3 regions of the Kitasatospora sp. NPDC096140 genome follow, and region 1 is predicted to be linked to each of the others. Evidence: riboswitches for the same ligand, from Rfam matches in the RefSeq annotation. Region 1 holds a riboswitch; each other region holds the start of a gene.
The links. Region 1 has a riboswitch for S-adenosylmethionine ahead of ABT048_RS18925 (aminotransferase class V-fold PLP-dependent enzyme). Riboswitches for the same ligand answer to the same signal wherever they lie in the genome.
Positions count from the first base shown of each region.

Region 2: it holds a riboswitch for S-adenosylmethionine, as region 1 does, so the genes downstream of both, thrC (threonine synthase) here and ABT048_RS18925 (aminotransferase class V-fold PLP-dependent enzyme) in region 1, are expected to answer to the same signal.
Region 3: it holds a riboswitch for S-adenosylmethionine, as region 1 does, so the genes downstream of both, ABT048_RS37085 (IclR family transcriptional regulator) here and ABT048_RS18925 (aminotransferase class V-fold PLP-dependent enzyme) in region 1, are expected to answer to the same signal.

Region 1 covers NZ_JBEOUW010000016.1:122,182-132,176, reverse strand. The annotation lists gene qcrB (cytochrome bc1 complex cytochrome b subunit) at 1-1,286, opposite strand, end outside; gene qcrA (cytochrome bc1 complex Rieske iron-sulfur subunit) at 1,283-2,332, opposite strand; gene qcrC (cytochrome bc1 complex diheme cytochrome c subunit) at 2,341-3,150, opposite strand; gene ctaE (aa3-type cytochrome oxidase subunit III) at 3,338-3,958, opposite strand; gene ABT048_RS18935 (response regulator) at 4,355-4,780, shown strand; gene trpD (anthranilate phosphoribosyltransferase) at 4,900-5,976, shown strand; SAM riboswitch class IV at 6,086-6,204, shown strand; gene ABT048_RS18925 (aminotransferase class V-fold PLP-dependent enzyme) at 6,256-7,626, shown strand; gene ABT048_RS18920 (Lrp/AsnC family transcriptional regulator) at 7,665-7,946, opposite strand; gene ABT048_RS18915 (rhomboid family intramembrane serine protease) at 7,988-8,770, opposite strand; gene ABT048_RS18910 (hypothetical protein) at 8,972-9,235, shown strand; gene ABT048_RS18905 (NYN domain-containing protein) at 9,609-9,995, shown strand, end outside.
Region 2 covers NZ_JBEOUW010000041.1:68,506-78,500, reverse strand. The annotation lists gene ABT048_RS32610 (alpha,alpha-trehalose-phosphate synthase (UDP-forming)) at 1-1,027, opposite strand, end outside; gene ABT048_RS32605 (glucosyl-3-phosphoglycerate synthase) at 1,066-2,094, opposite strand; SAM riboswitch class I at 2,242-2,377, shown strand; gene thrC (threonine synthase) at 2,394-3,674, shown strand; gene ABT048_RS32595 (ubiquitin-like small modifier protein 1) at 3,743-4,021, shown strand; gene ABT048_RS32590 (cold-shock protein) at 4,560-4,763, shown strand; gene groL (chaperonin GroEL) at 5,099-6,721, shown strand; gene ABT048_RS32580 (DUF8819 family protein) at 6,834-7,190, shown strand; gene ABT048_RS32575 (HD domain-containing protein) at 7,245-7,880, opposite strand; gene ABT048_RS32570 (PadR family transcriptional regulator) at 7,944-8,327, shown strand; gene ABT048_RS32565 (hypothetical protein) at 8,324-9,304, shown strand; gene ABT048_RS32560 (copper homeostasis protein CutC) at 9,359-9,995, shown strand, end outside.
Region 3 covers NZ_JBEOUW010000057.1:24,018-34,012, forward strand. The annotation lists gene ABT048_RS37055 (hypothetical protein) at 1-202, opposite strand, end outside; gene ABT048_RS37060 (S8 family serine peptidase) at 414-1,217, opposite strand; partial or broken gene ABT048_RS37065 (AAA family ATPase) at 1,307-1,453, opposite strand; partial or broken gene ABT048_RS37070 (chitosanase) at 1,452-1,838, shown strand; gene ABT048_RS37075 (hypothetical protein) at 1,944-2,465, opposite strand; gene ABT048_RS37080 (LPXTG cell wall anchor domain-containing protein) at 2,577-3,353, opposite strand; gene ABT048_RS37085 (IclR family transcriptional regulator) at 3,684-4,397, opposite strand; SAM riboswitch class I at 4,598-4,740, opposite strand; gene ABT048_RS37090 (DUF7144 family membrane protein) at 4,898-5,326, opposite strand; gene ABT048_RS37095 (sulfatase family protein) at 5,576-7,198, opposite strand; gene ABT048_RS37100 (hypothetical protein) at 7,256-8,491, opposite strand; gene ABT048_RS37105 (DUF6325 family protein) at 8,990-9,478, shown strand; gene ABT048_RS37110 (SHOCT domain-containing protein) at 9,503-9,802, shown strand; gene ABT048_RS37115 (hypothetical protein) at 9,906-9,995, opposite strand, start outside.

The DNA.
Region 1 (9,995 bases):
ACGCGGACGAAGTAGGTGATCGAGTTGATCGACAGGTGCAGGTGGGTGGCGAACAGGTCGTTGCCACCACCGATCAGCAGCACCAGGTACAGGCTGATCCAGGCGGCACCCAGGGCGGTGCGGACCGGGGCGTTGCGCGGGCGGTCCAGGATGTGGTGCTCGCGCTTGTCGCCGGTGATCCAGCCCTCGATGAACGGGTAGACCGCGATCGCGACCAGGACCAGCGGGAAGATCATCAGCGGGACGAAGACACCCAGGTTCAGGGTGTGGCCCCACAGGCTGATCTCCCAGCCCGGCATGACGCGGATCAGACCCTCGGAGAAGCCCATGTACCAGTCGGGCTGGGCGTCCGTGGACACCTGGTCCGGGCGGTACGGGCCGTAGGCCCAGATCGGGTTGATCGAGGCGATCGCCGAGATGGCGGCGATCAGACCGAACACCAGGAAGAAGAAGCCACCGGCCTTGGCCATGTAGACCGGCATCAGCGGCATGCCGACGACGTTCTTCTCGGTCTTGCCCGGGCCCGCCCACTGGGTGTGCTTGTGGTAGAAGACCAGGATCAGGTGCGCCACCAGCAGGCCGAGCATGATGCCCGGGATCAGCAGCACGTGGATGGTGAAGAACCGCGGGATGATGTCGTGCCCGGGGAACTCGCCGCCGTACAGGAACATCTGCAGGTAGGTGCCGACCAGCGGGACGGCGAGGATCGCGCCTTCCATGAAGCGGATACCGGTACCCGACAGCAGGTCGTCCGGCAGCGAGTAGCCGAAGAAGCCGTCGAACATGCCCAGGACCAGCAGCAGGAAGCCGAAGACCCAGTTGATCTCGCGGGGCTTGCGGAACGCGCCGGTGAAGAACACGCGCATCATGTGCACGAGCATCGCGGCCACGAAGACCAGCGCGGCCCAGTGGTGGATCTGACGGATCAGCAGGCCACCGCGGACCTCGAAGCTGATGTCGAGCGTCGACGCGTAGGCCTCGGACATGCCGATGCCCTTGAGCGGGACGTACGACCCGTTGTAGATCACCTCGCCCATGGAGGGCTTGAAGAACAGCGTCAGGTAGACACCGGTCAGGATGATGATGACGAACGAGTAGAGGCAGATCTCGCCCAGCATGAAGGACCAGTGGTCCGGGAAGATCTTCCGCAGGTTGGCCTTGGCGAGGGAGTAGATCCCCAGCCGGCCGTCCGTCCAGTCAGCCGCGGCCTCCCACTTGTTGGCGGGCTTGGCACGCGTGCTGGACGGCTTGGCGGCACCGGTCGTGGTGCTGCTCGCGCTACTCATCGAGCACGCTCCCAGAAGCTCGGGCCGACGGGCTCCGCGAAGTCGCCGGTGGCGACCAGGTTGCCCTTGTCGTCAGTGGTGATCTTCAGCTGCGGCAGCGGGTGGCCGGCCGGGCCGAAGATGACGCGCGCGCCGTCCGCCAGGTCGAAGGTCGACTGGTGGCAGGGGCAGAGCGCGTGGTGGGTCTGCTGCTCGTACAGGCTGATCGGGCAGCCGACGTGGGTGCAGATCTTCGAGTAGGCCAGGATGCCCTCGAAGCCCAGCTCCTTGGAGTTGTCGTCCTTGATGTCCTCCGGTGCGATGCGCACCAGCATCAGGGCGTCCTTGGCGATCCGCTGCTGGAAGTCCTCGTCGTGGGTGCTCAGGCCCTCGGGCATGGCGAAGGTCAGCGAGCCGATGGCGACGTCCTGCGGCTTCAGCGGCAGCATGGTGTTCATGTTGACCAGCTGCAGCGGCTTGGCCGGAGTCGCCTCCTTCCAGCCGGTCTCCTGGAGCTTCTTCTCCGGGAGCGGGCCGAGGTCGCGGAGCAGGACCACGCCGGAGAGCGGGACCAGCGCCATCGAACCGATGAGGGTGTTGCGGATCATCTTGCGGCGGCCGAAGCCGGACTCGGCGGCGCCGGTCTTGAACTGCTCGATGACGTCCGCGCGGACCTCGTCGTCGGCCTCGATCGGGTGACGCTCGGCCGGCAGCTCGACGTCCGACATCAGGGTGCGGGCCCAGTGGACCGCGCCCGCGCCGATCATGAAGAGCGCGACGCCCAGGGTCAGACCCAGCGCGAAGTTCAGCGCGCTGACGTGACCCAGCGGGAAGATGTAGACGATCTTGTCCGGGTCGATGGCCACGTACGAGGCGATGAAGCCGACGGTGGCGAGCATCGAGATCACGAACATCAGCGAGACCTGGCGCTCGGCGCGCCGGGCGGCCTTCTCGTCGATGTCGGTGCGACGGGGCTCGTGGGCCGGCAGGCCCGGGTCGGCGAACGGGTTGCCGTGCTCGGCGACCTCGCCGGCGGAGCCGTGCGACTCCGGGAGGTTCTCTGACATGTCGTGGCTCATGACTTCTTGGCCTTGGTGGTGTGGGCGGCGACCCAGATCGCGACCGCGATGAGCGTGCCAAGACCGAAGATCCAGCCGAACAGGCCCTCGGTCACCGGACCGAGGCTGCCGAGCGTGAGACCCCCGGGGTTGGGCTCGTCGCTGGTGGTGTGGCGGACGAAGGCCACGATCTGCTTCTTCTGCTCCTCGGGCATGGTGGTGTCCGGGAACGACGGCATGTTCTGCGGGCCGGTCTGCATGGCCTCGTAGATGTGCTTGGGATCCACGCCCTCCAGCGACGGGGCGTACTTGCCCTTGGTCAGGGCACCACCCTGGCCGGCGAAGTTGTGGCACTGGGCGCAGTTGGTGCGGAACAGCTCGCCACCCTTGGAGATGTCCTCCGGGTTGGTCGAGGTGTACTGCTCCTCCGTCGGGGTCACCGGGCCGGGACCGAGGGAGGCGACGAAGGCGGCGAGCTGGTCGATCTCGGCCTGGGTGTAGATGGCCTTCTTGCGCGGCACCTGGGCGCCGGGCTGCTGGGCCGGCATGCGGCCGGTGCCGACCTGGAAGTCGACGGCGGCGGAACCGACGCCGACCAGGCTCGGACCGTCACTGCTGCCCTGGCCGTTCAGGCCGTGGCAGGAGGAGCAACCGACGGCGAAGAGCTTCTTGCCCTCATCGATCGCGAGCGACTGCGCGGCGACGTCGGCCTGCGCCTTGTCGGCGGGAGCGAACGCGGCGTACAGCCCCCCGGTTGCCGCCAGGGCGAGAAGTAGGACGACCAGCGCCGCCAATGGGTGGCGCCGTCGTGCGGAGAGCTTTTTCACGGAATAACCCCGGTGTCAGGATCTGGTCGACTGGTGGGTGCACCCGGCGGCCGGTCTGGCCGGCACGAGGCTGCCTGTCTAGGGCTGCGCGCGCGGTCGGTCGGTGGGAGCGTCGGCACCGGCAGAAGCGGCCCGTCGCCGGTGAGGGCGGGGGCCGCAGCCGGTGGCCAGCGACCTGATCAGCTGGTTACTTGATCAGGTAGATGGTCGCGAACAGGCCGATCCACACGACGTCGACGAAGTGCCAGTAGTACGACACGACGATCGCGGCGGTGGCCTGCTCGTGCGTGAAGCGCTTGGCTGCGTACGTCCGTCCCAGGACCAGCAGGAAGGCGATCAGACCACCCGTCACGTGCAGGCCGTGGAAGCCGGTGGTCAGGTAGAACACCGTGCCGTACGGGTCGGAGGACAGCGACAGACCATCCTTCTTGACCAGCTCGGTGTACTCGTAGACCTGGCCGCCGATGAAGACCGCGCCCATGACGAACGTGATGATGAACCACATGCGGAGCTTCTTCACGTCACCGCGCTCGGCGGCGAACACGCCGAGCTGGCAGGTGAGCGAGGAGAGCACCAGGACCGTGGTGTTGACCGAGGAGAACGCCACGTTGAGGGCGTGGGCCTTCTCGGTCCAGAACTCGGCTCCCTTGACGGAGCGGAGCGTGAAGTACATCGCGAAGAGGGCCGCGAAGAACATCAACTCGGAACTGAGCCAGACGATCGTTCCGACGCTGACCATGTTCGGCCGGTTGACCGATCCGTGCGCGTGCCCGGTTTCTACTGCTGTTGCTGTCGCCACGACGGACATTATGTCGGTCCCTTATTCCGTCTTCACGCCGGGGGGTGTCCCTCGGAGTGTCCGGTGCGTGCGGTATGCCCGCTTGGGGGCCGACGGGGTGGGTGTACGGGGGCTGAGCAGCGGCGTGTCCCTTTTCTGACGGTTCCTCGGGGCACTCTACGACCCCGTTGCCCGGCGCGTCGATGCACGGTCGGAGCAGCGGCCGGAGGTAGGGGAGCGGGCCGGGGGTCGGCCGTACGGGTGGACCGGGCGGGTCCGGGTGACGGGCAGTCCTCCAGGAGGGTGAGACCGGGGCGCGGCGGCTTGAGGAGGAACGTGCGCGAGGGGCACTCGGCGGAGGGTGATCGGGAGTAGCATCCGGATCAGGCGAACGTGGTCCGGATCACACTTGAGGGAGCAGGGTCCATGGCGTACACGACCGATGAGACGCTCACCGTCCTCGTCTACAGCGACGACCGCAACACCCGCGAGCAGGTGCTGACGGCACTCGGCCGTCGGCCCGCCGAGGATCTTCCGGAGCTGTCCTACCTGGAGTGCGCGACCACCCCGGCGGTGCTCAAGGCGCTGGAGAAGGGCGGCGTGGACCTCTGCGTGCTGGACGGCGAGGCGGTCCCGGCCGGCGGGCTGGGGCTCGGGCGCCAGCTGAAGGACGAGATCTACGGCTGCCCGCCGGTGCTGGTGCTGATCGGCCGGCCGCAGGACTCCTGGCTCGCCGCCTGGAGCCGGGCCGACGCCGCGATCTCCCACCCGGTGGACCCGGTGGCGCTGGCCGAGGCGGTCGCCACGCTGCTGCGGGCCCGGCTGGCCAAGCGGGCGCCGGCCGCCCGCTGAGCGGCGGTGTCTCAGTACTAGAGAAGACGGGGCCCTGGGGGCCCTGCCGCTCGATAGGCTGGCTCCATCCGTACGGACGCCCCCCGGAGCGGGGGGACAGACGACAGCTGGAGTCAGCCATGGTGAACGTGAACCCTGCGAACGGCGGTAGCGACCCCGCGCAGGTGGTCCGCTCCTGGCCGGATCTCCTGACGGCCCTGTTGAAGGGGGAGGACCTCGACCGCTCGTCCACCGCGTGGGCGATGGACCGGATCATGAGCGGCGAGGCCTCCCCCGCCCAGGTGGCCGGCTTCATGATCGCGCTGCGGTCCAAGGGCGAGACGGTCGACGAGGTCACCGGTCTGGTCGACGCGATGTACGCGCACGCCGAGCCGCTGGACATCGCCGGCCCGGCGGTGGACATCGTCGGCACCGGCGGCGACCGGGCGAAGACCGTCAACATCTCCACGATGTCGGCGATCGTCGCGGCGGCGGCCGGTGCCAAGGTGGTCAAGCACGGCAACCGGGCCGCCTCCTCCTCCACCGGGTCCTCGGACGTGCTGGAGAAGCTCGGGGTGGCGCTGGACCTCTCCGCCCGGCGGGTCGCCGAGGTGGCCGAGGAGGTCGGCCTCACCTTCTGCTTCGCGGCGAAGTTCCACCCCTCGATGCGGCACGCCGCCACCGCGCGGCGCGACCTCGGGGTGCCGACCGCCTTCAACATCCTCGGCCCGCTGACCAACCCGGCCAAGGTCACCTCCCACGCCATCGGCTGCTTCGACACCCGGCTGTCCGGGCTGATCGCCGGGGTGCTCGCCCGGCGCGGCTCGACGGCGCTGGTCTTCCGCGGCGACGACGGGCTGGACGAACTGACCATCACCACCACCTCACGGGTGTGGGTGGTGCGCGACGGGGTGGTCACCGAGACCTCCTTCGACCCGCGGGAGGTCGGCATCGAGCTGGTCGGCATCGAGTCGCTGCGCGGCGGGGACCCGGCGTACAACGCGGAGGTCGCGCGCCGTCTGCTGGCGGGCGAGCGCGGGCCGGTGCGGGACGCCGTCCTGCTGAACACGGCGGCGGCGCTGGTCGCGCTCGACCTGGGCGACGCGCCGCTGGCCGAGCAGCTCGCGGCGGGCATGGCGCGGGCGGCGGAGGCCATCGACTCCGGCGTCGCACAGGAGCTGCTGCGGCGCTGGTCGGAGGCCACCAGCCGTAGCTGAAGCGGTGGTTGGGAGCCCGTGCCGGAAACGCCGGCGCGGGCTCCCCGGCTGTCCGGATGGTGGATGCCCGTTTGACCGCCCGCCGGACGCGACCCTAGAGTCGGCGCCAGGTCATGAGTGACAGCGTCAAGCCCCAGCTTGCTGTCCGGCAACCCTCCGTCCGTGGCGGGGTGCCCTGGGTGAGGACCGGGTCGCCACGGCAAACCGTCCGTGCGACAAGCGCGGACACCCGACGAGTGGCACTCCCGGGGTCCCAGGCCCCTGAAGGAGTGCATCCTCATGTCCTCTCTCGCCACCGAGACCACCGCCCCGCTCGCCGTGCTCGGCTCCGACGTCCAGGTCCCGCTCGCCAGCGGTGAGAAGGTCGGCTACGCGGCGCTCGACTACGCGGCCAGCGCGCCGGCACTGCAGCGGGTCTGGGACGACGTCGCGGCCTACGCGCCGTACTACGGCAGCGTGCACCGCGGCGCCGGGTACCTCTCGCAGCTGTCCACCGACCTCTTCGAGCAGAGCCGCCGCACCGTCGCCGAGTTCCTCGACCTGCGCGAGGGCGACCAGGTCGTCTTCACCCGGGCCACCACCGACTCGCTCAACCTGCTGGCCGCCGCCGTGCCGGCCGGCACCCGGGTGTTCGCCTTCGAGACCGAGCACCACGCCTCGCTGCTGCCCTGGGCGCACGCCGGACTGGACGTGACCTACCTGCGCGCGCCGCGCTCCCGGGCCGAGGCGGTGGCCGCCCTGGACGCCGCGCTCGCCGAGGCGCCCGAGGGCCCCAAGCTGCTCTGCGTCACCGGCGCCTCCAACGTGACCGGCGAGCTGTGGCCGGTCGCCGAGCTGACCGGGACGGCGCACCGGCACGGCGCCCGGGTGGTGCTGGACGCGGCCCAGCTGGCCCCGCACCACCGGGTCTCGGTGCGCGAGCTGGACGTCGACTGGATCGCCTTCTCCGGCCACAAGATCTACGCGCCGTTCGGCGCCGGGGTGCTGGCCGGCCGGGCGGACTGGCTGGACGCGGCCGAGCCGTACCTGGCCGGCGGCGGGGCGACCCGCACGGTGGCCCGGGAGACGGACGGCTCGGTGGCCGTGCAGTGGCAGACCGGCCCGGCCCGGCACGAGGCCGGCTCGCCGAACGTCATCGGCGCCTACGCGATCGCCTCGGCCTGCCGCGCCCTGGGCGAGGCCGGCTTCGACGCCCTGGAGGTCCGTGAGCGGCAGCTGGTCGACCGGCTGACCGCCGGGCTGGCGGAGGTCCCGCAGGTCAAGGTGCTGAACCTGTTCGGCGCCGGCTCGGCCCGGGTGGGCGTGCTGTCCTTCGTCGTCCGGGGCTGGAACAGCTCGCACTTCTCGGCCGCACTGTCCGCCGAGTACGGCATCGGGGTGCGCGACGGCCTCTTCTGCGCCCACCCGCTGGTGCGCACCCTGCTGGACGACGAGGCCACCGCCGTCGAGTCCAGCTGCGGCGCTCCGGACCCCTCGCTGCCGGGCGAGCGCAGCCTGAACGCCATCCGGGTCAGCTTCGGCGCCGGGACCCCGGACGAGCACATCGACCGCTTCCTCACCGCCGTCCGCGAGCTGGTCACGGACGGCGCGGCGTGGAACTACCGCAACGAGGGCGGGCGTTGCGTCGCGGACACCCGCCGGGAGGGCTGAGCCCGCGCGCGTCGGGAGGGCTGAGCCCGGGGGCCCCGCTACTCGTCCAGGCCGAGGGCGAAGGCCGCCTCCAGGTCGTGCTGGGAGTAGGTGCGGAAGGCGATCTGGGTCTCGGTGTGGGCCACGCCGGGGACCTTGTTGAGCCGGCCCGGGATGACCTCGGCCAGGTCGTCGTGGCGGCGCACCCGGACCATCGCCACCAGGTCGTATCCACCGGTCACCGAGTACACCTCGCTGACGCCCTCGATGGAAGCGATGGCCTCGGCGATCTCCGGGATGCGGTCGACACTGGTCTTGATCAGGACGATGGCGGTGATCACTGTTCGCGCTCCTTTGTGGGGTGCCGCCAGCGTATCGGGCGTCAGCCGGGCCGTCTCGGGGGGTGGCGGACCACCGTGCAGGTGTAGAGGAAGCCGGCCGAGAAACCGATCACGTGGACCAGGTAGGCCACCCCCGGGCCCGCCGAGTGCACCGACCACCACTGCAGCGCGAACCAGAGGCCGAGCACCAGCCAGGCCGGGAAGCGCAGCGGCAGGAAGAACAGCAGCGGGACGAGGGTGGTCACCCGGGCGCGCGGGTGGAAGCGCAGGTAGGCGCCCAGGACGGCGGAGATCGCGCCGGAGGCTCCGATGAGCACCCGCGTGCAGTCCGGCGAGTGCGCCTCCGCGAGCGCGAAGCCGTACGTGGCCAGGCTGCCGGCGGCCAGGTAGAAGACGGCGTACCGGGCCCGGCCCAGCCGCCGCTCGACGGTGGGGCCGAAGACGTGCAGGAAGAGCAGGTTGCCCAGCAGGTGCAGCCAGCCGGCGTGCACGAAGAGGCCGGTGAGGGCGGACAGGGCCGGGTGCTTGCCCGGGGTCGGGGCGGCCGGGCAGCCGGGGACCGGGTCGGGGGCCTCGGTCAGCTGTTCGGCGGTGAGCGGCCGCCCGGTCAGCAGTTCGGCCGGAACGGCGCCCCAGCGCTGCTCGTACCGCTGCTCCGCGCAGACCCGGGCCGGGCCGGTGCCGTACAGCGGATTGAGCCCGGCGGCCGGGCCGAGGAGGAAGACCAGGGTGTTGACCGCGATCAGCGCGTAGGTGACCGCCGGGGCGGCCACCTCCGGCCGGCCGCCCCGCGCGGCGGTGTGGTCGGGGGCCGCGAGCGCCATGCGGCCAAGCATCCCTCCGGGCGCCGCAGGTGACACGGCGGTTTACGGCAGGTGGACTAGCCCCGCTATTCCGCTGACCGGTGGTCGCGATGGTTGCCCCAGGCAATAGGCTTGGGGCGGGCATTCCCGCCTCCCGCCGCCGACGCCGGGGCTCCGGGGGGAGCGCCTAGCCCACGCAGGGACCACCCGAGAGGACCCCCGATGACCGTCCCCGCCCTGACTGCCGAGACGCGCTGGCGCTGCACCCTGTGCGGAAACCTCACCCGGTTCGACGTGACCCGCACGGCGCGGGTGACCGAGTTCCTGCACTTCGACCTGGCCGGCGACTCCAAGGTCGAGGAGACCGAGGTGCTGAGCGAGACCGTCGAGTCGGTGCGCTGCCGCTGGTGCAACGCCGTCGACCAGGTCGAGCTGGTGGCCCGTCCGGGTGCCGAGGGCGCGGAGGCCCCGGCCGAGCAGGGCTGATGCCCGCGGGTGCGGCGGGCGGCGCGCGGCGCGCCCGTCCGCCACACCGGACAATACGGAACAAGACGCACGGGGCGTGACGACGGGGGGTCGCGGCCGTACCCCGCCGGAGAACAGGATCGGAGCCGAGGACGTGGTGGACGCAGCGAAGGAGCCCGGCGAAGCGCAGGGGCTTCGGCCCGCTGCGCAGGCGCAGGTGCCGGACGCCGGGACGGGACCGGCGGAGGGCGCTGCGTCCGGAGCCGTCGACGCGGCGGCCGGCGGACCCGATGCCGTCGGGGCGCAGACCGCTCCGTCCGACCCGGCAGACCCGGCAGACCCGGCCGAGTCCTCCGACGCCTCCGGGGCCGCGTCGGAGCGCGGCGCCGAGAAGCTGGACCGGCCGCTGCCCGAGGGAGTGCGCCGACGGGTGGTCGGGCTGGCCTCGGACGCGCTGGGCGGACTGCCGCCGGGCGAACTCCCGCAGAGCCTGCGTCAGTACGTGAAGTTCACCCCCGCGCGGCGCGCCAAGTACGCGGCCACCGCGCTGGCGGCCGCGCTGGAGGCGGAGCCGGCCTTCCGGGTGCGGATAGCGGAGCGGCTGCGGCTGGGACAGCCGGACCTGGTGAGGGCGCTGGAGTCGGGCAGCGTCCCCGGCGCCGCCGATCCGATGGACGTCGCGGCCGCCGCCTACCTGGTGCGCTCGGCGGGCTGGAGCCGGCTGGTCGCCGAGGCCGGCGAGGAGGCCGAGCGGGCCGGCGCCGAGGACGCGGCCGCGGAG
Region 2 (9,995 bases), on a different contig from region 1:
GGTCGGTCCGCGACGGGTAGGCGAAGGCGATGTGGACCACGCGGTCGTGCCACTCGGGGCGGGTGCGGAGCAGGTGCCGGTAGGCCAGCAGGCCGCGGACGATGTTCTTGCTCAGCTCGGTGCGGTCGACCCGGACGATCGTGCGGCGCTCGCCGACGGCCTCGCGCAGGGCGGCGAGGCGTTCGTCCACGTCGGGGCGGTGGGAGCGTTCGCGCAGGAAGTCGGCGTCGGCGCCGAGGGCGTGGACGCCGAGGGCGGTGGTGCGGCCGTCGAGGGTGACGGTGAGCGCCTCGTGGTCGACGTCGGCGCCGAGGAGGTCCGCGCAGCAGGCGGCGAAGGCGCGGGCCCAGCGTTCGGTGAGGAAGCCGGCCCGGTCGGCGCCGAGGATGCCGGTGAGGACGGCGCGGGCGACGTCGTCGGGGAGCATCCGGTAGTACTCGGGCGGGGCCCAGGGGGTGTGCGAGAAGTGGCCGATCCGCAGGTCGGGGCGGGCGGCGCGGAGCAGCGCCGGGGCCAGGGACAGGTGGTAGTCCTGGACGAGGACGGCGGCGTTCGGGGCGGCCTCGGTGGCCAGCGCCTCGGCGAAGGCCGCGTTGTAGGCCCGGTAGGCGGCCCATTCGGTGCGGAAGTCGGCGTCGAAGGCGGGGGCGGTGGGGGTCGCGTAGAGCAGGTGGTGGACGAACCAGAGGGTGGAGTTGGCGACGCCGTTGTAGGCGCGGGCGAAGGTCTCGGGGTCGATGTCCAGCATTCGGACGGCCTGCCCGCCGACGTTGTGGCCGGCCAGGTCGAGGCGGCCGTCGGGGGCTTCCGCGGCGGCTCTGCGGTCCGCGGCGCCGAGGGCCGCGCAGACCCAGACGGCGTTCGGGTCGTCGATGGCGGAGAGGCCGGAGACCAGGCCCCCGCCGCCGCGCCGCAGGGTCAGCGTGCCGTCGTCGGCGGTGCTGAACGACACCGGTCCCCGGTTGGAGGCCACCAGGACGGGGGCGGTGCCGGTCGCACTCGAACGTTCGGTCGTGAGATCGCCCATGGTTGGCATGTTGCCGGGCGCCCGGCGTGGCAAACCCGTCATCGGTGGGTGGCGTATTCGGGGACGGTGTGCATCGGGGGGCGTTCCAGGGCGGTCACCGGGTGGGTGTGGGCGAGGAAGGCACGGGTCTCCGGGTCGCGGGCGAACTGGGTGAGCTCCGGGCGGACCAGGTCGGCGGAGGCCTTGAGCCGGTGGGCGCGGTCGAGGCGTTCGAGCGCGGTGCGGTAGATGGTGGCGGCCATCCGGCCGAGGGCCTGGCCGTCCTGGTGGCGGTGGTGCCGGACGCCGACGTCCACCTGGGCCAGGGCGTCCAGGCCGACCAGCTCCAACGCGTCGACGAGCAGGCCGAGTTCGACGCCGTAGCCGGTGGGGAAGGGCAGCCGTTCGAGCAGTGAGCGGCGGGCCGCGTACTCGCCGCCGAGGGGTTGGACGAAACCGGCGAGTTCCGGCCAGTGCAGGTTGAGGAGGGGGCGGGCGACGAGTTCGGTGACCCGGCCGCCGCCGGCCGGGAGGACGGCGGCGCGGTCCCCCGCGGCGGAGCCGCTCAGTGCGACTTCGAGGGGGCGGTCGTACATGGCCTTGACCAGCTGGATGGACTCGTCGGTCAGCAGCGGCCCGACGATGCCGGAGACGAAGGCCGGGTCGAACTCGCGCAGGTCGGCGTCCACGAAGCAGACGATGTCGCCGCGGGTGACCAGCAGCGAGCGCCAGAGCACCTCGCCCTTGCCGGGGGCGGCGGGCAGCCGGGGCAGGATGGCGTCGCGGTGCTCCACCCGGGCGCCGGCCTCGGCGGCGGCCTCGGCCGTGGCGTCGGTGGAGCCGGAGTCGACCACGACGAGTTCGTCGACCAGCGGGAGGCGTTCCATCAGCTCGCGGCGGACGGTGCGGACGATGTCGCCGACGGTGGCCTCCTCGTCCAGGGCGGGGAGGACGACGCTGATCGTGCGGCCGGTGCGTTCCTTGGCCGCGAGGAGGGTGTCGACCGGCCGGTCGGCCGCGCTCCAGGAGCGGCGGCGCAGCCAGGACGCCGCCTGCGGGAGGAGCTCGGGAGTCGGTTCGGCGGGCACGGAAGTCTCCTCGGCGGGTCGGGTGGGACGGGTCATCTCGCGTGGCGGACGGTCCCGTTCAGGATTGGCGCCTTCGGATACAGTCTTCGTACAGCGGTAGGACCCATGCACGCCGGGGTCGCCGTCGAGCACCACCACAATTTCACAAGCTCATCCAGAGGGACTGAGGGAACGGCCCGTTGACGTCCCGGCAACCTTCTCGCGCGGCTGTCGACGACAGGCCCCGGCGGGACAGGTGCCAATTCCGGCCTGTGGCGCGTCCGCGCTGCGGGGAAGATGAGGAGAGAGGCCTCGCCGTCATGGCTATCGACACTGCCGCACCCGTTTCCGTGGACCTCGGCCCCGCCGCCGCCCTGTCCTGTCGGGAGTGCGGAACCCGCTTCCCGCTCGGTCCCAGCTTCGCGTGCCTGGAGTGCTTCGGCCCGCTGGAGATCGCCTACGAGTTCGGCAGCGAGGGCGCCGAGGAGCTGCGCAAGCGGATCGAGGCCGGCCCGACTTCGGTCTGGCGGTACGCGCCGCTGCTGCCGGTGCCGGCCGACGTGGCGTCCAAGCCCAACCTGAACCCGGGCTGGACCCCGCTGGTGAAGGCGGACAACCTGGGCCGCGAGCTCGGCTTCACCGCGCAGCTGCACATCAAGGACGACTCCGGGAACCCGACGCACTCGTTCAAGGACCGCGTGGTGGCCTGCGCCATCGAGGCGGCGCGGGCGTTCGGCTACACGACGCTGTCCTGCTCCTCCACCGGCAACCTGGCCGGTGCGGTGGGCGCGGCGGCCGCCCGGGCCGGCTTCCGGTCCTGCGTGTTCATCCCGCACGACCTGGAGCAGGGCAAGGTCGTCATGGCCGGGGTGTACGGCGGCGAGCTGGTCGGCATCGAGGGCAACTACGACGACGTGAACCGCTTCTGCTCGGAGCTGATCGGGGACCCGGCCGGCGAGGGCTGGGGCTTCGTCAACGTCAACCTGCGGCCGTACTACGGCGAGGGCTCCAAGACGCTGGCGTACGAGATCTGCGAGCAGCTCGGCTGGCGGCTGCCGGAGCAGATCGTGATCCCGATCGCCTCGGGCTCCCAGCTGACGAAGATCGACAAGGGGCTGCAGGAGCTGATCAAGCTCGGCCTGGTCGAGGACCGGCCGTACCGGGTCTTCGGCGCCCAGGCCGAGGGCTGCTCCCCGGTGTCGGCCGCCTTCAAGGCCGGCCGGGACGTGATCAAGCCGGTCAAGCCGGACACCATCGCCAAGTCGCTGGCGATCGGCAACCCGGCCGACGGCCCGTACGTGCTGGACATCGCCCGCCGCACGGGCGGCGCGGTGGAGGACGTCACGGACGCCGAGGTCGTGGCGGCGATCCGGCTGCTGGCGCGGACCGAGGGCATCTTCGCCGAGACCGCGGGCGGGGTGACCGTCGGCGTGCTGAAGAAGCTGGTCGAGACCGGGCAGCTGGACCCGGCCAAGGAGACCGTCGCGATCAACACCGGCGACGGCCTGAAGACCCTGGACGCCGTGTCCGACGCCGGGATGAGCGCCGTCATCCGCCCGACGCTGGACGCGTTCCGCGCCGCCGGCCTCGCGTCCGCCTGAACCACGCCGCCGGCCCCGTGCCCGCCCCGACCGCTGCCCCGCAGGGCCGCACCCCCGCAAGGAGAGTCATGAGCGCCAACGTCCGCATCCCCACCATCCTGCGCACCTACACCGGCGGCGCCGCCGAGGTGACCGCCGAGGGCGCCACCCTGGGCGAGGTCATCGCCGACCTGGAGAAGAACCACGCGGGCATCTCCGCCCGCATCCTGGACGACACCGGCAAGCTGCGCCGTTTCGTCAACGTCTACGTGAACGACGACGACGTGCGCTTCGCCGAGGGCCTGGCGACCGAGATCGAGGACGGCGCCGGCGTCTCGATCATTCCGGCGGTGGCCGGCGGCTGCTGAGCCGTCCCGCGCGCCATTCGGCCGCCCGTACGTACGGAATTCCGCTCTCCGTATGTACGGGCGGCCGGTTGCATTCCGGCGGGAATATTTCCGGGTCGAGTCGGAGTAGAGTGTCGCTCGGTTGGGAACAGGGGTTCCCTCTCGGCCGTTCGCGGCGTTCCGCCGGGCAGGGCCCGGCCGATGGGACCGGGCCGTGAAACATGTCAGGCCGATGTCAGAATTACCGCGGGGATTTGGGTAATTCGTCCGCTATGTCCCGCGTGGAATGCCGAGATTTTTCCGATTCGGCCCGTCGTGTCCCTTGCCGGCGGGGCGGAATTACCGGCGGTTGACCCTGTTGCAGAGGGCTTCGGTCCGGATACATTCAGCGGCGGTCGACGCAATCACCCGCTCACCGGAGCCCGTTGGGCGTTCCGTGCGGACGGTTGCGGCGTGCACGGCTGCGCCCAGGGGGGGTTCCCCGGGTGGGCCGTCAACCAACCCGGGCCCGCGACCTGCGGGCGCGTGAAGGGCCAGCACAGCACTAGGGGAGTTCGGAATGGCTCAGGGCACCGTCAAGTGGTTCAACGCGGAGAAGGGCTACGGCTTTATCGCGGTCGACGGTGGTGCGGACGTCTTCGTCCACTACAGCGCGATCCAGATGGACGGCTACCGCACCCTTGAGGAGGGCCAGCGGGTCGAGTTCGAGATTTCCCAGGGACAGAAGGGCCCGCAGGCGGACATGGTTCGCGCGGCGGTCTGACCCCTTCCGACTCCAGGAGCTCGGCGCGGCCCACGGCTGGTGACCGCTCGCTTCTCGACGGGCCCGTACGACACGCGTCGTACGGGCCCGTCGCCGTTCCCGGGCGGCCCCCCGGGGTGGTCCCAGCGGCGGCTCGCGGGTTGGCGATTGGGCTTGCACTCGACCACCCGGAGTGCTAATCATTGGCGTTAGCACTCACAGCGTGAGAGTGACAGCGGACCGGGTCGGTGAGGCCCCCGGGAGCGGTAGGGGAAAAGACCCCCGCACACCAGGGCCGTCCGTCGCGGGCACCCCTTGGTCCGAGCAGTCGACCGTGTCCCGGAGGACCACTTCTGATGGCCAAGATCATCGCCTTTGATGAGGAAGCTCGCCGCGGCCTTGAGCGTGGCATGAACCAGCTCGCCGACGCAGTGAAGGTCACGCTCGGCCCCAAGGGCCGCAACGTCGTGCTGGAGAAGAAGTGGGGCGCCCCCACGATCACCAACGACGGTGTCTCCATCGCCAAGGAGATCGAGCTCGAAGACCCGTACGAGAAGATCGGTGCGGAGCTCGTCAAGGAGGTCGCCAAGAAGACGGACGACGTCGCGGGTGACGGCACCACCACCGCCACCGTGCTCGCCCAGGCCCTGGTTCGCGAGGGTCTGCGCAACGTCGCCGCCGGCGCCAACCCGATGGCCCTGAAGCGCGGCATCGAGAAGGCCGTCGCGGCCGTCTCCGACCAGCTGCTGGCCCAGGCCAAGGACGTGGAGACCAAGGAGCAGATCGCCTCCACCGCCTCCATCTCCGCCGCCGACACCCAGATCGGCGAGCTGATCGCCGAGGCCATGGACAAGGTCGGCAAGGAAGGCGTCATCACCGTCGAGGAGAGCAACACCTTCGGCCTGGAGCTTGAGCTCACCGAGGGCATGCGCTTCGACAAGGGCTACATCTCCGCCTACTTCGCCACCGACCTGGAGCGCATGGAGGCGACGTTCGAGGACCCGTACATCCTCATCGCCAACTCCAAGATCGGCTCGGTCAAGGACCTGCTCCCGCTGCTGGAGAAGGTCATGCAGAGCGGCAAGCCGCTCGTCATCATCGCCGAGGACGTCGAGGGCGAGGCCCTGTCGACCCTGGTCGTGAACAAGATCCGCGGCACCTTCAAGTCCGTCGCCGTCAAGGCCCCGGGCTTCGGCGACCGCCGCAAGGCCATGCTCGGCGACATCGCCATCCTCACCGGTGGCACCGTGATCTCCGAGGAGGTCGGCCTCAAGCTGGAGAACGCCGGCATCGACCTGCTGGGCACCGCCCGCAAGGTGGTCATCACCAAGGACGAGACCACCATCGTCGACGGTGGCGGCGACAGCGAGCAGGTCGCGGGCCGCGTGAACCAGATCCGCGCCGAGATCGAGAACAGCGACTCGGACTACGACCGCGAGAAGCTCCAGGAGCGCCTCGCCAAGCTGGCCGGCGGCGTGGCCGTCATCAAGGCCGGCGCGGCCACCGAGGTGGAGCTCAAGGAGCGCAAGCACCGCATCGAGGACGCCGTCCGCAACGCCAAGGCCGCCGTCGAGGAGGGCATCGTCGCCGGTGGTGGCGTCGCCCTGCTGCAGGCCGGTGTCGCCTTCGACAAGCTGGAGCTGGACGGCGACGAGGCCACCGGTGCCAACATCGTCAAGGTCGCGCTGGAGGCCCCGATCAAGCAGATCGCGACCAACGCCGGCCTGGAGGGTGGCGTCGTGGTGGAGAAGGTGCGCAACCTCCCCGCCGGTCACGGCCTGAACGCCGCCACCAACGAGTACGTCGACCTGGTCGCCGCGGGCATCATCGACCCGGCCAAGGTCACCCGCTCCGCGCTGCAGAACGCCGCCTCCATCGCGGCGCTGTTCCTCACCACCGAGGCCGTCATCGCCGACAAGCCGGAGAAGGCCTCCGCGGCCGCCGGCGGCGGCATGCCGGGCGGTGACATGGACTTCTGATCCTGATCGCTTCGATCGGATCGGTTCGTTCCTCGTCCGCGTGGGCGGTTCCCTTCGGGGAGCCGCCCACGCGGCGTTTCCGCGTTCCGGCGCGCCGACGGAGAATGGACGGATGGCAGCTGACGACATCGAGACCGCCCTGCACAACGCGCGGGCACTGATCCTGGCCGACCTCACCGCGCGGGACGTGGCGGACGCCGCCGTCGTCTCGCTGGTGGAGCAGGCGGTGACGCACCGCCGCTGGTGGCTGGAGCAGTGGCCGGACGGCACCGAGTACGTGCTCGGGCTGGTCGCCCAGGACGTCCAGGACGCGCTGCTGGAGGCGTACGGGCGCTGGCCGCTGTGCACCGGGTGCGCGGCCGACGGGGACCCGCACGCGCTGAGCGTGGAGCCCGAGCTGGGGCCGGAGCCGCACTGGGTGTGCGGCAAGCAGGGCGCGGTGGTGGCGCCGGTCGGGAAGCTGGTCTGAGGAAATCCGGTCCGGGGGAAGCTGGTCCGAGGGGGCTGGTCCGGGGGAGGCTGCTCAACCCTCCAGGCGGCGGAGTTCGGCCGCCAGGTTGCCGTGGGCGGTGTCCGTGAAGCGCTCGCGGGCGGCGGGGGTGCGGTAGAGCGCGGGCAGTGCCAAGAGCCCGCGCAGCACGGCGGCGCGGCCGGCGCGGAAGTCCGGCTCGGGGACGAAGCCGTACTCCTCCCGGACGGCGGCCGCGTACGCCGCGTACGCCTCGGGGGTGCCGCCGAGGACGGCGAGGTCCGCGTCGCAGAGCACCTCGCCGTCGCGGTCGCCCGGTGCGGGGTCGTGGGTGACGGTGAGCAGGACGAGCCGTTCGACCTCGGCCACCCGGGCGGCGGGCAGGCCGGCGGCGGTGAGGGCCCGGACGGCCAGGGCGGCGCTGCGCTCCTCGTTCTCGCTGCGGTCGGGCCGGTAGACGGCGTCGTGGAACCAGGCCGCGAGGCGGACGGCGTCCGGGTCGGCGGCGTGCCCGGCCAGGTCGTCGACGTGCCGCAGGACCGCGCTCAGGTGTTCCCGGGTGTGGTACCGGCGCTGCGGCTCCGACCAGCGGCGCAGCAGCTCCCGGCCGTACGGTTCGGGGTCGGTCGCGGCGTCGCAGCGGTGCAGCAGGGCGGTCCAGGCGGGGAGCAGTTCCTCGGAGATCGTCATGGGTTCCATTCTGTCCGGCGATTCAGGTGGACGGTATATGCCGTCGGGCGATATATGTGGACCATGACAGAACGCTCCATGCAGGAGCCGACACTGCTTCTGCTCACCGCGCTCGCCGATGCCCCGAGGCACGGCTACGCGCTCATCCAGGAGATCGCCGTGATCTCGGAGGGCCGGGTCAAGATGCGCACCGGCACGCTCTACGGAGCGCTCGACCGGCTGCTGGGCCAGGGCCTGATCGAGGTCGCCGCCGAGGAGGTGGTGGACGGCCGTGCCCGGCGCACCTACGCGCTGACGGACGCCGGCCGCGGTGCGCTGGCCGCCGAGGCCGCGCGGCTGCGGGCGGTGGCCACCGAGGCGGAACGCCGGCTCGCCGCGCTCCGCTCGGTGCTGAAGGGGAAGCCGGGGCCCGAGGGGCGGGCCCTGGGGGGAGGGGGTCTCGCATGACCACGCCGACGATCGGAGCGCCCCCGGCCGCGCTGAGGGCCGCGCTCCAGCTGTTCCCGGCCGGCTACCGGCGGGTGAACGGCGACGAGATGGTGGCGGTCTTCGCCGACGCCACGGCGGAGGCGGACCGCTCGGCCGTCGCCCGGGAGGTGTTCGACCTGGCCGCGTACGGGCTGCGGGTGCGGCTCGGGCTGACCGGCTCCTCGGTGATCGGGCGCGTGCTCGCGCTGGCCGCCCCGATGGTCGCCGGTGCGCTGGCCGGCTCCGGGCTGGTGCCCTGGGTCGCCGACCCGGACCGGGCCACGTTCCAGCTGACCTGGGACCGCTCGTACACCTCGTACGCCATGACCTTCGCGCCGGCGGTGGCCGCGATGCTGCTGGGGGCGGCGGCGGTGCTGGGGCGCTGGACGGCCGTGCGGGTCATCGCGCTGGTGCAGGCGGTGCTCGGACTGACTGTGCTGGCCCAGGCGTTCGGCGGGCCGTTGTTCATCGACTGGTGGTGGATGGGGTACGTCGGCATGGCGACCCTGCCGGCCGCGCTCGCCGCGGTGCTGCTGCTCGCGGCGCCGACGGAACTGCTGCCGAGGCCGACCTGGCGCACCCGGGGGACGGTGCTGGGCGCGGTGGCCGGGGGCGGGCTGCTGGTGGCGCTCCAGCGCTGGGACGACACCACCTTCCCGCTGGACCGGCAGTGGTTCGTGGTGCTGCTGCTGGTGCCGCTGCTGCTGACCTTCACCGCGTTGCGCGGGCGGGAGCTGCCGGCCGCCGTGGGCGTCGCGGTGCTGTCGCTGACGACGTTCGCGAGCCTGTTCAACATCTGGCGGGAGTCGCGCGGGATCTCGCAGCTGCTGCCGGTCGCGCTGCCGGTGGTGGGGCTGCTGGTGATCGTCGCGGTGGCGGTGCACCGGATCGGGCGGGGCGGCGCGGGCGGTCCGGGGGCCGGCGGCGACGCCGGTCAGGAGCGCGCCGCGGCGTGACCCGCGGCCCGGGGCGGTCTCGTCCGGTCCGGTGGGGTGTGGCAGGCTGTCGATATGTCTAGACCAATTTTCGAAGTCATCGCGCTGACGCCCCAGGACGCCCAGGCCGCCGAGTCGGGCGGCGCCGACCGGCTCGAACTGGTCACCGACATGGCCGCCGACGGGCTCACCCCGGCCGTCGAGGACTTCGCCCGGATCCGGGCCGCCGTCGGCATCCCGCTGCGCGTCATGCTCCGGATCCGGGACGGCTTCGCCCCCGGCGACCTGGACGGGCTGTGCGCCCGGGCCGCCGAGCTGCGGGCCGAGGGCGCCGAGGAGTTCGTCTTCGGCTTCCTCGACGCCGACGGCGCCGTCGACCTGGCCGCCACCGCGGCCGTCGCCGAGGCGGTGGCCGGCTGCCGCTGGACCTTCCACCGGGCGATCGACCACAGCGCCGACCGGGCCGCCCTGCGGGCCGCCGTCGGCGCCCTGCCCGGGCTGGACACCTTCCTCACCTCGGGAGCCGCCGCCGGGGTGGACGCCGGGCGCCGGGTGCTCTCGGCCGAGCTGGCCCGGGCGGGCGGGCCCGGCCACCGGCAGCGGATCCTGATCGGCGGCAGCCTGCGGGCCGAGCACCTCGCGGAGCTGCGGGCCGAGGGCTTCGACGCCTTCCACGTCGGCGGCGCGGTGCGGGTCGACGGCTGGCACACGC
Region 3 (9,995 bases), on a different contig from region 1:
GGACGCACCACCCGGTCGGGACGGCCCCGGTCGGGACGGCCCCGGCGGGCCGCTCGGCGGCGGCGGCCGGGGCGGGCGCCGGTTCGGCGGCCTCACCGGCCAGCCAGGCGGCGATCAGCCGACGCGCCGTCGCCTCGTCGTCCGGCCCGCTCCCGCCGCGCCCGGTGCCGCCCTGCCCGTTACCGTCCCCACCGCCCGTCATGACCGTCAGTCTGTCACCATCACGGTCCACCGCCCTGGTCCTCATCGGAGCCCACCTCACCCATCTGCCCGGCCCTGGACGCGAGCCGCTCGCCCGCCTGTCGTGTTGTTGAACGGAAAACGTGCTCGCGATTGTTCACCTGGGCGGCACTTTGCCGGAGGAAACCTCGCCGGCGCGCGGGACGGGCCCCGCCGCGCCCCGGACCGGGCCGTCAGCCGGCGGCGCGCCCGGTCCCTCGGCGGCCGAGCCGCGCGGTCAGACCGCCGAAAGCCACCAGCAGGACCACCCCGGCGCTGCCACCCGCCACCGCGAGGGCCCGCCAGGCCTTCGAGCGGTCCGGCCCCGGGTCCACCCGCACCGGGTCACCCGGGTCGGCCGCCCGGGCCGCGCCGGGCCAGGAGCCGGTGCCGGCGGCGACCGGGTCGACCACCCCGAAGCCCACCGCGGCGTCCGGCAGCCGGGTGCCGGGGTGGTAGGCGGTCGTCTCCAGCCGCCGGGTCAGCTGTTCCGCGGTCAGCTCGGGCCGCAGCGCGAGCACCAGGGCGGCCGCGGCCGCCACGTAGGCGGTGGCGCAGCCCGGTCCGGAGGCGGTGAACAGGCCGCCACCGGGCCCGGTACCCGTCACGAGCTCGCCGGGCGCGGCCAGGTCGACCCGGCCGCCCAGGCCGCCGCCGGACGGGCCGTTCGGCCCGGTCGAGGCCACCGCGAGCACGCCCGGGTAAGAGGCCGGGAACACCGGCGAACTGCTGCTGCGACCGTCCGGGGCCGCCGGGGCGACGACCAGCGCGCCGTGCGCCGCCGCGTACGCGACGGCGTCGCCGAGCGCGTCGCTCGGCCCGGGGACGGGCACCTCGACCGCGATCACCCGGGCGCCCTTGTCGACGGCGGCGCGGATCCCGCCGCCCAGCAGGTCCGGGGTGGTGGCCCCGGCGTCGTCGGTGACCACGATCGCCGGGACGCGGGCCTCGGGGGCGAGGCCGGAGGGGCCGGCCTCGCCGGTGCGGCGGCGGGCCACCAGGGCGGCCGTGAAGGTGCCGTACCCGGCGCAGTCGCGGCCGACGTCGCCCGTGCCGTACAGCCGGGGGCCCGAGCTGCAGCCGCCCGCTGCGCGGTGTGCCCCACGTACCGGCCGACCAGGTCGGCGCGGGCGGTCTCGACCAGCTGGCCCGCGGGCAGCACGCCCAGTTCGGCCAGCAGCCACCCGTACAGCCGGGCGACGGTGGTCTTGCCTGTGCCGGGCGGCCCGGCGAAGCAGGCCCGGACGGACGAGCGGGACCGGGTCTACTTCAACCCCTCGGTGATGCAGGCCCAGACCGACGGCCTGCACGCCCTCGGCCAGTTCGTCTACTACGACGCCATCGTCGTGCACGGCCCCGGCAACGAGCCGGTCAGCTTCGGCGGCATCCGGGCCGCCGCCATGAAGAAGGCGAAGACCCCGGCCCAGGGCGGCGACGAGAAGGCCTACCTGGCCGCCTTTCTCGACGCCCGCCGGGCCGCGATGAAGACGGAGGCCGCCCACGAGGAGACCGACCGGGTGGACACCGAGCAGCTGGTGTTCCTGAAGGCGGGCAACCTCGACCTCAAGCCCCCGCTGGCCTGGAAGGTCTACGGGGAGTCGTTCAAGATCGACAGCTGACGGGCCCCGGCACGACGGAGCCGGCACGACCCGGCCGGCACGACCCGGCCGGTACGACCGAGGGGCGGCTGCCCGCACAGCCGCCCCTCTTCGCCGACTCCCGCTTCACCAGCCGGTGGTGGCCCGCCGTACGGCCGGGGCCGGGGCCTGGCCCGGGGCGGTCCGGTCGGCCGGCGTCCCCCGCCGCTCCGCCGGCCGCAGGGCGCCGAGCGCCGGGTCCGAACTGGTCCGCACCAGCGGTGCCGAGGCCGGCCCGATCGCCCCGGCCGTCTCCCGCCGCGCGGCCGGGGCCGCGGCGCCGAGCGCGTCGAGGCGCAGCACGAGGTTGCGCGGCAGGTCGGTGCCGGGCACGCCCGGCCAGTGGCAGTCCCGGGCGCGGACCTCCCGGCTGCGCACGCCGCCGGTCTCGGCCACCGGGCCGGGCACCACCTGGACGTCCGGGCGCCAACCTCCGCCCGGCCGGAGGTGTTCGAGCCTCAGCTCCCAGGTGTCCGCGTCGACCACGAGCGACTCCCCCACCCGGCCGGCCAGCACCAGGGTGCCGTACGGGGTGATCACCACCGCCCGCTGGTCGAAGTCGGCGTCCTTGCCGGTCACCGTGATCCGCCAGGATCCATCGACGAACATCTCACTCCCCTTCCGTGGACGGCCCGGCGGCACAGGCCGTCAAATGCCGTGGGGCCCCGAGGTCCGGTGTTCCCGGACCCCGGCGCCGCGATCGCCCCGATCGGTGCTCGGTCAGGCGCGGCGCTTGGCCGCGACCTTGCGGGCGGCGAACACCAGGCCCGCACCGGCGGCCAGCACGGCGCCGCCGGCCAGGGCGAGCGGGGTGTTGTCCCCGCCACCGGTCTGGGCCAGCGCCGGGGCGGTGCCGGTCGCGCTGGGCATGGCGGACGGCGTGGCCGACGGGGTGGTGGTCGGGGTGCCGGTCGGGGCCGGGGTGGTGGCCGACGGCGTGGCGCTCGGCGAGGCCGGGACCGACTTGATCGGGGTCGGGACCGGGGTCGCCGGGACGGAGGGGGTGGTGGTCGGGGTGCCGGTCGGGGCCGGGGTGGTGGCCGACGGCGTGGCGCTCGGCGAGGCCGGGACCGACTTGGTCGGGGTCGGGACCGGGGTCGCCGGAACGGAGGGGGTGGTGGTCGGGGTGCCGGTCGGCGTCGGGGTGGCGGACGGGCACAGCGGAACGTCCGCGACCTTCTTGTCCACGTGGGTGTCCGCCAGGGTGTAGCGCCAGGTGTCGCCCTTGCCCGAGTAGCTGACGGTCAGCTTGACGGTGGCGTTGGCGTCGATGCGGCCGTGGTACTCCTCGGAGCCGCCGACCAGGCTCAGGGTGTAGTCGCCGGCGGCCTTGTAGCGGTTGCCGAGGACGAGCTCGACGTGGCCGGCGTCCGCCCGGCAGCCGACCTCCAGCGAGGCGTCGCTCGGCTTCCAGGCGAAGGCGGTCCCGGTGCCCGCCAGTGCGAGGGCGGCGACCGCGCCCCCGGTGACCACGGCCGCCCGGCGTACGTGCTTCATCTGTGCTTCTCTCCTGTGGAGTTCGTGGAGCAGGGAACGCCTCGCGCGCGCCCCGGGGGGGAGATCGGGGGAGCGCGCGAGGCGGCGAGCCCGGACCGCCGCCGGCCGCCGTGGCGGCGGCGGGTGACGGCGGTGCAACGCGGCCCCCGACCCCTGCACGGATGGCGTGCCGTGTTCGGTTCACCCCGTTCCCGGTGTCGCCGGCCGCCGCCTCCTCCCGGCCCGCGCCAGAGGACCGCGCGTCCGGGCAGCGCGAGGCCGGACGGGGCGAAGCCGGGCAGCGCGAAGCCGAACGGCGCGAAGCCGGGCAGGCGCGGCCCGGTGAACCGGTCAGGTGTGGCGCAGGGCCTCGGTGAGCCGGTGGGCCGCCTCGACGACCGCCTGGGAGAGCTGGGCTCCAGGGTGCCGGGTGAGCCGCTCGATCGGGCCGGAGACCGACACCGCGGCCACCACCCGGTTGGACGGGCCGCGGACGGGCGCGGACACGGAGGCGACCCCGAGTTCACGCTCGCCGATGGACTGGGCCCAGCCGCGCCGCCGGACCCCGCTCAGCGCGGTGGCGGTGAAGCGGGCGCCCTGCAGCCCGCGGTGCAGCCGCTCGGGCTCCTCCCAGGCGAGCAGGACCTGGGCGGCCGCACCGACCTTCATCGGGAGGGTGCCCCCCACCGGTACGGTGTCGCGCAGGCCGGAGAGGCGCTCGGCGGCGGCCACGCAGATCCGGATCTCGCCCTGGCGGCGGTAGAGCTGGGCGCTCTCGCCGGTCACGTCGCGCAGGTGGGCGAGGACGGAGCCGGCTGCGGCCAGCAGTCGGTCCTCCCCGGCGGCCGCCGAGAGCTCGGTGAGCCGGGGGCCGAGGATGAACCGGCCCTGCATGTCCCTGGTGACCAGCCGGTGGTGTTCGAGTGCCACGGCGAGCCGGTGGGCGGTGGGCCGGGCCAGGCCGGTGGCGGTGACGAGTCCGGCCAGGGTGGCGGGACCTGCCTCCAGGGTGCCGAGGATCGAGGTGACCTTGTCGAGCACGCCGACGCCGCTCGTGTTGTCCATGGATGGGTACTCCGTCTCGAATCCCGTGAGCGGCGGGTGGGCTTCGCTCACGGGGGCTCCCGGACGGGGAGCCGGGGGGGTGGTCAGCGAGGACGGGCCGGAGAAGTCGGCCGATTGCCTGCGCCGGGCACGAGACGGGTACGCGGAAGGGCCGGGGCGGGAAGCGCCCGGGCGAAGGACAGCACAGAGAGCACCGTGTCTCCTCATCTTTCCCGCGCCACAGTGGCGACAGGCCGGAGTTGGCACTGCCCCCGCACGGCACGGCGCGTACTTCGGACGCCGGGTCGAACGGGGAGTTGCCGGGGCTTCGTAGGGCCGGTCCCTCCACCCCTCTGGATGATTCGCGAGGAACGATACAAGATGCCCCGGGCCGCCCGCCAAGCCTCCCCCTCCACTCGCCCTCCGCTCGCCCTCCACTCCCCTCCCCCGGACGCGATCGGGCCGGCCACGCGGTGGTGGCCGGCCCGGGGGTTCCTACGGGCCGTCGGCCCGTCGGGTGGTCAGCTCGCCTTCTTCGTGGTGCCGACGCACAGCGCCCAGATGACGAAGGCGTCGAGCGCGATCAGGACGATGGCCCAGAGCGGGTAGTAGGGCAGCCACAGGAAGTTGGCGATCATGCTCAGGCCGGCGACGGCGACACCGACGACCCGGGCCCAGGGAGCACCGCTGAACAGCGCCACGCCCGCCAGCACCAGGACGACCCCGACGATGACGTGGATCCAGCCCCAGCCTTCGGTGTTCATCGAGTAGACGTAGTGCCGGGTGACGACGATCAGGCTGTCCTTGGTGATGGCGGCGATCCCCTGGAACACCGCCATGATGCCGCCGGCGATCATCATGACCCCGGCGAAGATGGTCCACCCGGTCGCGAAGGGACGGGGTTCGGGGGCGTGGGTGCTGGGGCCGGCCCCGGCAACACTGCTGGTCATGACATTGACTCCTTCGGTGGCAACCGCCTCTCGGGGAGCGGGAGACGGGAGGGGCGGGCAGCCGGGCGGTGGGGCCCGGCTGCTCGCATGACGACCGCCTGGAAGGGAACAGAAGTCCTACGTTCACGGTAGGGCCGGACTCCCGTCCTGTCGTGCGCGGACCGCGACGAGGTCACGGACCGTGACGCCGCGTCCGTGGGGTCGGCCACGACGTCGGCCACCGGTCCGGCCACGAGGTCGGCCACGGGTTCACCCGCGGGCCGCGGCGCCGGCGGGCACGGGACGGTCGGTGTCGCCGTGCCAGGTGGGCCAGCCGAGCAGCCGGGGGCGTTCGGTGACCCACGCGCGGGTGTCGGCGCCGACCTCCGCGGTGATGAGGTCCTCCAGCCGGGCGCTGTACCGGGCGACGAGGTCGCGGTGGGCCGGATCGGCCGCGAGGTTGCGCACCTCGCCGGGGTCCTCCTCCCGGTCGTAGAGCACCACGTCGTTCTGCGCGTACAGCGCCTCGGGGCTGGTCGGGCGATTGGGCCGGAGCGGGGAGAAGTAGCGCCCGAAGCTGTACCGCCGGTCGAGGTAGCCGCGCAGGAAGCCGCGCTTGTCCCAGTCCGGGCGCAGTTCCCCCGACTGGATGCGCTGCTGGGCCTGCGGGTCGGCGAACTCGAACCAGAACCCGGCGTCCAGGGCGGTGATCGACTCGACGGCGGTGAGCACGCCCTCGCGGACCTCCCCGCCCTCCAGCACCGGTGACAAGGAGTGACCGTGCAGGTCGGGGAAGCGGGAGGCGGCGGCCGCCCGGTCCAGGCCCGCGAACTCCAGCAGGGTGGGCGCGATGTCGACCGCGGAGGCGAGCGCGTCGGTGCGGCCGCCGCCGGGCGCGTCCGGGTGGCACAGCACGAACGGGACGTGAAAGTTCTCGTCGTAGAGCAGGTTGCCCTTCTGGCGCAGGCCGTGGGAGCCGGCCATCTCGCCGTGGTCGGAGGTGAACACGACCACCGTTCGGTCGGCCTGGCCGGAGGCCTGCAGCGCGTCGAGCACGAGGTCGATGCTGCGGTCGACGTCCCGGATGGCGTTGAGGTAGAAGTTCAGGCCGTCGTACCAGTGCCGGTCGTCGGCCACCGGACCGAACACCGTGTCGAGCATGCGCGCGAACTCCGCCACCGCCGGCGCGGCGCCGGAGAGGTCGTCGTGCAGGCTGGCGGGCAGGTCGAAGTCCCAGCGGCGGCGGTAGAGCGGGACGTCGGCGGGGCCGCGCGCCAGCACGGCGTGCGCGAGGCCGAAGGGCAGCCGCACCCGGGGCTTCCCGCCGTAGTCGAAGCTCATGATGTCGTGCGGGTTGACGAAGTTGACGGCCATGAACCAGGGCTGGTCGTCCGCCACCGCCGGGGCGCGGTTGCGCAGCCACTTGACGGCCTGGCCGGCGATCACGGGGTCGATCTTGAGCCCGGCCCAGACGCCGCCGTCGATGTCGCCCCAGTCGTTGAACTCGCTGAACCCGTAGGGCTCCAGGGCGTCGGTGGTCGGTCCCGGGTTCTGCGGGGTGACGTAGGCGTTCGACAGGTGCCACTTGCCCTGGTACGTGCAGTGGTAGCCGGCCTGGCGCAGCATCGTGCCGAGGGTGCCCAGCGCCGGGTCCAGCGGGCGGATGTAGGGCATGTTGTCGTTGTCGTAGATCTCGGTCAGCGGCAGGTGCCGGCCGGTGTAGATCACGGACCGCGCGGAGCTGCACATGGCCGAGGCGGTGTAGTACCGGTCGAAGGTGGTGCCCCGCTCGGCGAGTCGTTCCCGGGCGGGGAGCGTGAAGCCCTGCGGGCGGGGGATCGCGGCCCGCTCCTCGTCGGTGACGATCAACAGGATGTTCGGACGACTGGTCATGGCCACCTGCGCTGTGTGCGGGGAACGGTCGGGGAGGTCCGCGTCGCGCGGACGGGGTCACTCGCCGGTCCGGCTCCCGGCACCGGCCTCGTCGGTACGGCTGTCGGCGCCGGCCCGTCCGGAGGCGGCGAGCAGCGCCAGGACGGCGAGCACCGCGAGCAGTACCAGCACGAGCAGCAGCACCGTCAGGACGGTCGGGTGGTTCCAGAGGGCGAACACCAGGGCGACGATCAGCACCGCCGCGAGGACGAGCCACCGGCGGTGGGCGTCGGTCCAGGTCCCGACCCGGCCGGTGTGCACGCCGTGCGCGTCGCTCCAGCCGGCGACGGAGTCGGCGACGTGGTCGGCACCGCCGCGGACGGCGCGCGGCATGCGGCCCGCACCGGAGAGGTAGGCGCCGAGCGCCACCACCACGCCCAGGACGATCGCGGTGCGCAGACTGATCCGCAGGAAGTGCAGCAGCGTGTCGAAGACCGCGGCCGCCGCGGCCGGGGACTGCACGGCGGGCGGCAGGTGGTCCAGGTAGTAGTGGCGGGCGATCACCAGGGCGATCGCCACCAGCAGGCAGGCGAAGGCCGCGCAGAGGGCCGTGGTCACCAGGGCCCGGCGGCGGCGCCGGGCCAGCACCACGCCGATCACGCCGATCAGCACGGTGATGATCGGCAGCCAGTTGCCGATCACGTCGAGGGCGTGCGCGTAACCGCGGATCTTGGCCAGCTTGTCGGACTGGAACAGCACCAGCTGCTTGTTGACGTCCGGGATCTTCTCGGCCGGGGTCAGCCCGGCGGACACCAGGTCGTCCTTCAGCTTGTCGACGGCCGTCCCGACGTTGAGGGTGACGGTGCCGTTGTCCACCTCGACCGCGCCGCGGCCGTGGCCGGTCAGGGCCTGGACCACGGCCTGGTGGGCGGCGCGGTTGGCCTGCGTCCAGACGGTCGCGAAGGCGTCGCTCTGCACGACCTTGGTGGCGGCCTTGGTGACCACCTGGTCCACCGCGTCGTCGATCTTGGGGCCGAGCGACTTGACCGCCGCGGCGGCCCGGGGCGGCAGGCCCTGCGACTGCAGCCAGTCGCCCACGTCGGAGGCGACAGCCGGGCCGTCCACCTTCACGTCCACGGCCTTCGTGATCCGGGCGACCGCGGCGTCCTGGATCGCGGGGTTGGTGGCCAGCGGGGAGACCGTCGAGACGTACCGGTCGGTGTCCAGCGCGATGTCGTGCACCCAGACGGTGAGCAGCGAGACGGGCACCAGGATGCAGGTCAGCGTGATCAGCACGGCGGACACGGTGCTCATCGCGATCCTCGCCGCCCTGGAGGGGTGCCGGGCCCCCGAGGGGGTGCCCCCGCTCCCGTTCGTCGGCCCGCCGGGCGGCGGCCCGGACGGAGGCGGCCCGGACGCGGGCGGCTCACCCGACGCAGGACCGCCCGCCACAGGACCACCCGCCGCAGCGGGCCCGGACGGAGCAGGCCCGGACGGAGCAGGCCCGGACGGAGCAGGCCCGGACGCCGAGGGCTCACCCGAAGGGGGCTCGGAAGGATGCGGCTCCAGTGGCCCGTTCAACGGCACTCCCGATGTTCGGCACGCGGCCGTACCGCCGCTGTTCACCATTCACGCCGCAAGGTCCCCCGTCCGGCACGCCGGACTGGGCCGCCCGGACGAGGGCTCCGCCGGATCCGCGTTCCCTCACCCGGAACAGGTGATCCGCGGAGGGGGTGGCGGCCCCTAGCGTCGAAGCAGTGACCGGCCCGGCGGGCCGGGCGCCGGATCCCACACGAAGGAAGGAGCACCGCCATGGCCGAGGACGTCCTGGCCGAGAGCGGGCCCATCGACTACCTGGTGGTCGAGTTCCCCGGCAACCGCATGACCGGGGAGGGGCTTCCGCTGTTGATCGACCTGGTGGACCGGGGTGTGATCCGCATCCTGGACTTCGCGTTCGTACGCAAGGACAGCGACGGCACCGTCACCGGGATGGAGATCGCCGACTTCGACGGTGACGGTCTGCTGGACCTGGCCGTCTTCGAGGGCTCCGGGTCGGGGCTGCTCGACGACGACGACCTGGGCGAGGCCGCCGGGGCCATCGAGCCCGGGAACTCGGCCGGGGTGCTCATCTACGAGAACACCTGGGCCGCTCCGTTCGCCACGGCGCTGCGCCGGGGCGGCGCCCGGGTGGTCGCCAGCGGCCGGGTGCCCATGGCGGACCTGCTGCGCTCCCTGGACGAGCTGGACGACGTCGAGGACGCGTCCGACGACCCCGCGACCCGGCCGTCCGCCACCGAGTGACGCCACCGAGAGGAGAGACGAGTCATGCCTGGACTGCTGCGCGGTATGGCGCGCACCGCCGTCGTCGCCGGAACGGCGACCGCCGTGTCCAACCGGGTCTCCCGCCGTCAGGCGGGTCGTTGGGCCCAGCAGGACATGGCGGCCGAGCCCGCTCCGCCCCCACCGGCCGCGGCACCCGCCGCTCCCGCGGCGCCTCCGGCGCCCCCTGCGGCGAGCATGGACGACAAGATCTCGCAGCTGCAGCAGCTGGCGCAGCTGAGGGACCAGGGAGTCCTCACCAACGAGGAGTTCGCGGCGCAGAAGCAGCGGCTCCTGGCCGGCTGAACGCCCCCCGCGTGCCGGTGCCCCGTCCCGGTCCGGGACGGGGCACCGGCACGTCGGAGCCCGGACGAAGCGTGCGGGCGGCGGCACCACCCGCACCGGTGGTTCAGTGCCCGACGGCGACCTTGGCCGCCACGATGACCAGCCCGAGGACCAGGTTGACCGCGCCCTCCACGACGACCTGACGGGCCGGGGC